DNA from 2 places in the Nocardioides sp. JS614 genome. Region 1 is predicted to be linked to the other one. Evidence: predicted binding sites of a transcription regulator. Region 1 holds the regulator's gene; the other holds the start of a gene.
What was found. Region 1 encodes LexA, which represses DNA repair genes until DNA is damaged. Its sites were predicted from a motif close to TCGAACANNTGTTCGA; they were not measured.

Region 1 (3,401 bases):
ATCGCTTCGGCCGCGGCCCAGCCCGCGAGGATGACCATCCAGCCCACGATCGCGTCGATCACCCAGTGGTTGCCGGTGCCGACGATGACGACGGCGGTGCCCAGGGCGTAGAGCCAGCCGAGCACGCGCACCCATTTGCGGGTGGCGTAGATCTGCAGGGCGAGCGCGACCCACAGCGACCAGCCGGCGTGCAGCGAGGGGAAGGCCGCGAGCTCGTTGGTCAGCCCGCCCAGGCCGCGGGGCGCCGAGGCGTCAGCGCCCCACCAGCCGTCGGCCGCGTGCAGGCTGAGGATGTCGACGTACCCACCGATGAAGCGCGGCGGCGCGGTCGGCAGCGAGATGTAGGCCATCAGGCCCATCAGGGTGCCGATCACCAGGGCCCGGCGGGCGGGCCCATAGCGGTCGGCGCCGAGCCGCCACAGCCAGATCAGCACGCCGGCGGTGACGACGTAGTGGAGGGTGGCGTACCAGTAGCTGCCGGCCAGGCCGAGCACCCGGTGGTCGCTGAACAGCTGGTTGAGCGGGACCTCCCACTGGATCCCGATCAGGCCCTCGAGGTGCAAGAGCTCGTCGGCGCGGCGCAGGGCCGGGCCCATGTCGGTGTCGGCGAGGAGCCGGGCCAGGCTGTAGACGACCCAGAGGGCGAGGATCAGGACCAGCTCGAGGATGCCGCGCGCCCACCGCGGCATCGGGCGGCTGCGGGCGAGCGCGGATGCTGTCGTCACAGCACCAGCGTTGTTCATGCAACCTCCCTGAGTCATCCGGGCTCCACCCGGAATCAACACCAGGGTCTGCTCAGGTAATTCCCCGACGTCCGGTCGATGTCAGACCCGTCGCAGCACCGCTGTCACCTTACCGAGGATGGTGGCATGGGTGCCGTCGATCGGATCGTAGGCCGGGTTGTGCGGCAGCAGCCACACATTTCCGTCCTTGCGCTGGAAGGTCTTGACCGTCGCCTCGCCGTCGATCATGGCCGCCACGATCTCGCCGTTCTCGGCGGTGGGCTGCTGGCGGATCGCGACGTAGTCGCCGTCGCAGATCGCGGCCTCGATCATCGAGTCGCCGCGCACCTCCAGCAGGAACAGCTGGCCGTCGCCGACCAGCTGGCGGGGGAGCGGGAAGACGTCCTCGACCCGCTCCTCGGCGAGGATCGGGCCGCCGGCGGCGATCCGGCCGACGACCGGCACGTACTGCGCCGCGGGCAGCGCGTCGCCGACCCCGGTCTCGTCGAAGGAGGACTCCTCGGCCGCCGACATCGACCGGCGCGCGGCCATCACCTCGGGCAGGAACACCTCCAGGGCACGCGGGCGGTGCGGGTCGCGCTTGAGGAAGCCCTTCTCCTCGAGGGTCTTCAGCTGGTGGGCCACGCTCGAGGAGCTGGTCAGCCCGACCGCCTCCCCGATCTCGCGCATCGAGGGCGGGTAGCCGCGCTTCTCGATGGAGTCCTTGATGTGGGCGAGCACCCGCTGCTGGCGCGGGGTCAGCCCGGTGGCGTCGGGCGGTCCGTCGGGCAGCTCGCTCACGCGGCGGGACGGGGTCTTCTTGCCGGTCTGGGGCGTGGCCATGGGAGCACGGTAGCCATCTCGGCCGTCGGGTTCAAACACCTGTTCGAACGGCGTGTCGGCCAGACTGCGGCCATGGGTGCACTCCGAGGTTCAAGCAGGCGCGGGGCGAGTGGCCGCAGCGCGGTCGTCACGGGCGGGGCGCGCGGCATCGGGCGCGGGATCGCCGAGCGGCTGGTGGCGGAGGGGTACGCCGTGGTCGTCGGCGACGTGGACGAGGCGGCGGCGCGGTCCTGCGCGGAGCAGATCGGCGCGGCCGAGGGGCGCGGGCTCGACGTACGCGACCCGGACGCGCACCGCGCCGCGGCGGCCGCGGCGATGCGGCACGGCGAGCTGGCGGCCTGGTTCAACAACGCCGGGGTCGGCGACGACGGCCTGATCGGCGACCTCACCGACGAGGCCGTGCGGCGGGTGGTCGAGGTGAACCTGCTCGGCACCCTGTGGGGGATGCGGGCCGCGGTGGCCGCCTTCGGCCCGCGCGGCGGCGACGTCGTCAACACCGCCTCGCTCGCGGGCCTCGGCCCGGTGCCGGGCTACAGCGTGTACGCCGCCACCAAGGCCGCGATCGTCTCCGCCTCGATGTCGGTGGCCGCGGAGACCCCGCGCCGGGTCCGGGTGCACGCCCTGTGCCCGGACGGCGTGCGGACCGCGATGCTCGACGCGCAGACGCCCGGGGGCCTGGGCGCCGCGCTCGTGCACTCCGGCGGGCGGATCCTCACCGTCGAGGAGGTCGCCGCGGCCGCGGTCGGGCTGCTCGGGACCGGCCGGGTGGTGCGCACCGTCCCGGCCTGGCGGGGCGGGCTGGTGCGGGCCACGACCCTCGCGCCGTCCGTCGCCGCCCGTGCCACCGGCCTGTTCGCCGCCCAGGGCCGTCGGGCGATCGCGAAGGGCCGCTGAGGACCGTCGCGGGGCCGCCCCGCGGCCATCGAACAAATGTTCGTGTCGCTCCTTGATCGGTTCGAACACGTGCTCTATCGTCGTACACATGTTCGATCGAACGTCTGATCGAGTGCCTGGTCCAGACCGTCCCGCGGGGACTGTCGGTGGCCACCACTAGAACTGACGTCGAGAGAGCAGGACCCCAGGCAGACCGCCGCTTCCCCAGGAGGTCACGATGAGCACGATGACGATTCCCGCCCACCCGGCTCGGGTGGTGCGCTCCGCAGCCGCCCGCCGCGGCGCGGTCCGGCTGACCCGCCGTGGCCGCCTGGTGGTGCTCGCGGTCGCGGTGCTCGCGATCCTGGCGATCGGCTTCGTGCTGGCCGGCGGCTCGGTCGCCACCGGCGAGTCGGGCCACCCGGAGCCCACCCGCGTGGTGATGGTCGGCACCGGCGACACGCTCTGGGACATCGCCGCCGGCCTCTCCGACGACGGCGACGTGCGCGCGATGGTCGACCGGATCCAGCGGCTCAACGCCCTCGACTCCGGCATGGTCGTCGCCGGCCAGCGCCTCCTGGTGCCGGTGGAGTAGGCGCCCTCACAGACCCACACCAAGGCCCACGCAGGCCCACACAGACATCGTCAGCCGCCTCGACCCCGGCTGACGAGCCGGGGAAGACGAGGGGCGGGGCCTGGTGGCCCCGCCCCTCGCGGCGTCCTGGTGGGGTGCCGGGGCCGCGCCCAGTTTCGTCGGTCGGCCGATGAACCTCGCGCCTGGACGATGAAGCTGCGTCGTCCAGGCACGAGTTTCGTGGCGGACCGGCCCCGTGCGAGCGCGGCCGTGGCCTCAGCGGGCGGCGCGGCGTCCGCCGATGGGACGGGTGCGATCGTCCTCGGCGGCCGGCTCGGCCGGGGCCGGTCCGGAGCGCGGCGGCGGGCCGCCGGTGATGCCGAGCCGGC
Region 2 (3,401 bases), 1.5 Mb from region 1:
CCTGCCGGGCGCCGGGTCAGCGGCGGCTCGGCCGACCACGGGAAGTCGATCCACGACTCGGTGCGGCGCCAGACGTAGTCGGGGCGCACGAGCGTCCAGGGCTTCTCGTAGATCACCGCGATCCGCGCCTCGGCGACGTGGTCCGCGCAGAAGTCGCGGACGATCTCCAACGTCCGGCCGGTGTCGGCGACGTCGTCGGCGATCAGCACCCTGAGACCCGCCAGGTCGACGGCGTCGGGGGTCGGCGGCAGCACCACGGGGAGCTCCAGCCGCTCGTCCACCCCGGTGTAGAACTCGACGTTGATCGCGGAGAGGTTCTTCACGTCCAGCGCGTAGCCCAGCCCCATCCCGAGGCCGAGACCGCCGCGGGCGATCGAGAGCACCAGGTCGGGCTCGTAGCCGGAGTCGACGACCTGCTGGGCCAGCTCTCGCACCGCGATGCCGAACAGCTCGTACGTCAGGACCTCGCGCTCACTCGCCACCTGGGCATTCTTGCCCAGCCGAGGCCAGCTCGTCGCGCACTACCGCGAACGCCAGGCCGGATCCGTAGCCCTTGCGGGCCAACAGGCCCACGAGCCGCCGGGTCGCGGTTGTCTCGTCAACCCGGGCCAGGGAGCGCAGCTTCTTGCGCACCAGCGCCCGGGCGGCCGCCTCCTCGTCGGCCGGGTCCACCTCGTCGAGAGCCTCGCGCGCCACCTCGTCGGCGACGCCCTTGCGGCGCAGCTCCTGGGCCAGCGCCCGTCGGGCGAGGCCCTTGTTGGGCTGACGGGACTGCACCCAGGCCCGGGCGAAGGCGCGGTCGTCGACCAGGCCGACCTCCTCGAACCGGTCGAGGAGCCGGCTGGCGACCTCGTCGGGCACGTTGCGCGAGGCGAGCTTGTCGCTCAGCTCCTTGCGGCTGCGGGCCTGCCCGGTGAGCTGGTCGAGCAGGATCTTGCGGGCCACCGCCTCGGGGTCGGCGTCGGGCCCGTCGGCAACCGGGTCGGGCGGGGCCGACGCACGTCGGGTCCACGCGTCGACCCCGGCCGCGACATCACCGAGCCAGGGCGGCAGCTGTCGGGACTCAGAAGTCGCCGACACCGATCGGCTCCGCCGGCAGCTCGGCCACGTCCTGGTCGACGGTCGGCCCGACGCCGAGCTTCTCGAGGATCTTCTTCTCGAGCTCGTTGGCCAGGTCGGGGTTGTCGCGCAGGAAGGCGCGAGCGTTCTCCTTGCCCTGGCCGAGCTGGTCGCCCTCGTAGGTGTACCAGGCACCGGCCTTGCGAACCAGGCCCGCCTCGACGCCGACGTCGATCAGGCCACCCTCGCGGCTGATGCCCTTGCCGTACATGATGTCGAACTCGGCCTGCTTGAACGGCGGGGCCACCTTGTTCTTCACGACCTTGACGCGGGTCCGGTTGCCGACCATGTCGGTGCCGTCCTTGAGCGTCTCGATGCGGCGCACGTCGAGGCGGACCGAGGCGTAGAACTTCAGTGCCTTGCCGCCGGTGGTGGTCTCGGGCGAGCCGAACATCACGCCGATCTTCTCGCGCAGCTGGTTGATGAAGATCATCGTGGTCTTGGAGTTGTTGAGCGCACCGGTCATCTTCCGCAGCGCCTGGCTCATCAGGCGGGCCTGGAGGCCGACGTGACTGTCGCCCATCTCGCCCTCGATCTCGGCCCGGGGCACCAGCGCGGCGACCGAGTCGATCACGATCAGGTCGAGCGCACCGGAACGGATCAGCATGTCCGCGATCTCGAGCGCCTGCTCACCGGAGTCGGGCTGGGAGACCAGCAACGCGTCGGTGTCGACGCCGAGGTTCTTCGCGTAGTCGGGGTCGAGGGCGTGCTCGGCGTCGATGAACGCCACGATGCCGCCGGCGCGCTGGGCGTTGGCCACCGCGTGCAGGGCGACGGTCGTCTTGCCCGAGGACTCCGGGCCGTAGATCTCCACGACGCGACCGCGCGGGAAGCCGCCCAGGCCGAGTGCGACGTCGAGGGCGATCGAGCCGCTCGGGATGATCTCGAGCGGGGCCCGGACCTCGTCACCGAGGCGCATGACCGAACCCTTGCCGAACTGCTTCTCGATGTTGGCGAGTGCGGCGTCCAGGGCCTTCTCGCGGTCTCCTCCAGCCATCTGCTGCTTCCTCTTCTCTCGTCGTGGTCCAGGCACATCGGCGACGCTAGAGCGAGCCACCGACAGTGCCCTGATCAGCACCGCCGAAGCTGTGGACGACCTCGCTCCGCGTCGTACCTGTGGACCCAACCTAGCCCGAACACCTGTTCGACGTCGGCAGGAGGGGCGGCGTGTCGTCCGGACCTCCGCCCTCCTCAGAGGTAGGTCAGATCGATGCCGTCGGCCCACGACGAGCACGTGCAGCCCTCGGGGTCCGGCAGCCCGGCGACGGCCCGGGTCAGGACCCCCTCGAGCCGGCCGAGGTTCGCGCGGAACAGCGCGAACACCTCCTCCTGGCTGACCCCCGCCCCGCTCTCGGCGCCGGCGTCCATGTCCGTGACCAGCGCGATCGTGGCGTAGCACAGCCGCAGCTCGCGGGCGAGCGCCGCCTCGGGTGCCCCGGTCATGTTGATCAGCGCCCAGCCCTGCTCGGCGTAGTGGCGCGACTCGGCTCGGGTGGAGAAGCGCGGCCCCTCGATCACCACCATCGCTCCCCCGACGCGGGCGTCGGGCGCCGCGGCCAGCAGCGCGGCCGAGACCCCCGGGCAGTACGGGTCGGCGAACGGCAGGTGCACCGCACCGGTCTCGACATAGCTCGACACCCGCCCCTGGGTGCGGTCGACGAGCTGGTCGGGCACCACGACGTCCCCGGGCGCCACCTCCGGGCTCAGGCCGCCCACCGCGCACGGCGCCAGCACCTGGCGCACACCGAGCGAGCGCAGCGCCCAGAGGTTGGCGCGGTAGGGGATCCGGTGAGGTGGGTACTCATGGTGCCGGCCGTGCCGGGGCAGGAACGCCACCCGGCGGTCGGCGACAGTGCCGACCGAGACCGGGGCCGAGGGCGCACCGTACGGCGTGTCCACGACGTGCTCCTCGACCTCCTCCCCGGCGGCGCCGAGGAAGGAGTAGAAGCCGGTGCCGCCGATCACGGCGACGTCCGCGACGGTCATGCGTCCACCCTGCCAGGCCGGGTGGACGCGCGGGCGCCCAGACCGCCGACGGCGACCAACGCGACCAGGCCGATCGCGGAGATCGCGAGCTCCGGGTAGCCCCAGGCGCCGACCACGACGCCGGCCAGGGCGCCGGCCCCGGCGGCGGTCAGCCCCATCACCAGGTCGGCCGCACCCTGGACGTCGGTGAGCGCGTCGAGCGGCGCGTGCTGCGCGATCAGGGTCGAGGCGGCGACGGTCGCGAACGACCAGCCCAGCCCGAGCAGGAACAGCCCGACGAAGATCTGCCAGGAGCT

Region 2: recA (recombinase RecA) is a predicted target of LexA. The motif match lies at 2,252-2,267, and genes of this name have one in related genera.

Annotation. Positions count from the first base shown of each region.
Region 1 covers NC_008699.1:4,035,020-4,038,420, reverse strand. The annotation lists gene NOCA_RS20780 (phosphatase PAP2 family protein) at 1-725, opposite strand, end outside; gene lexA (transcriptional repressor LexA) at 825-1,565, opposite strand; gene NOCA_RS20770 (SDR family NAD(P)-dependent oxidoreductase) at 1,638-2,459, shown strand; gene NOCA_RS20765 (LysM peptidoglycan-binding domain-containing protein) at 2,677-3,033, shown strand; gene NOCA_RS20760 (hypothetical protein) at 3,289-3,401, opposite strand, start outside.
Region 2 covers NC_008699.1:2,495,453-2,498,853, reverse strand. The annotation lists gene NOCA_RS13325 (phosphoribosyltransferase) at 1-482, opposite strand, end outside; gene NOCA_RS13320 (regulatory protein RecX) at 472-1,080, opposite strand; gene recA (recombinase RecA) at 1,064-2,116, opposite strand; gene NOCA_RS13310 (S-methyl-5'-thioadenosine phosphorylase) at 2,311-3,105, opposite strand; gene NOCA_RS13305 (MFS transporter) at 3,102-3,401, opposite strand, start outside.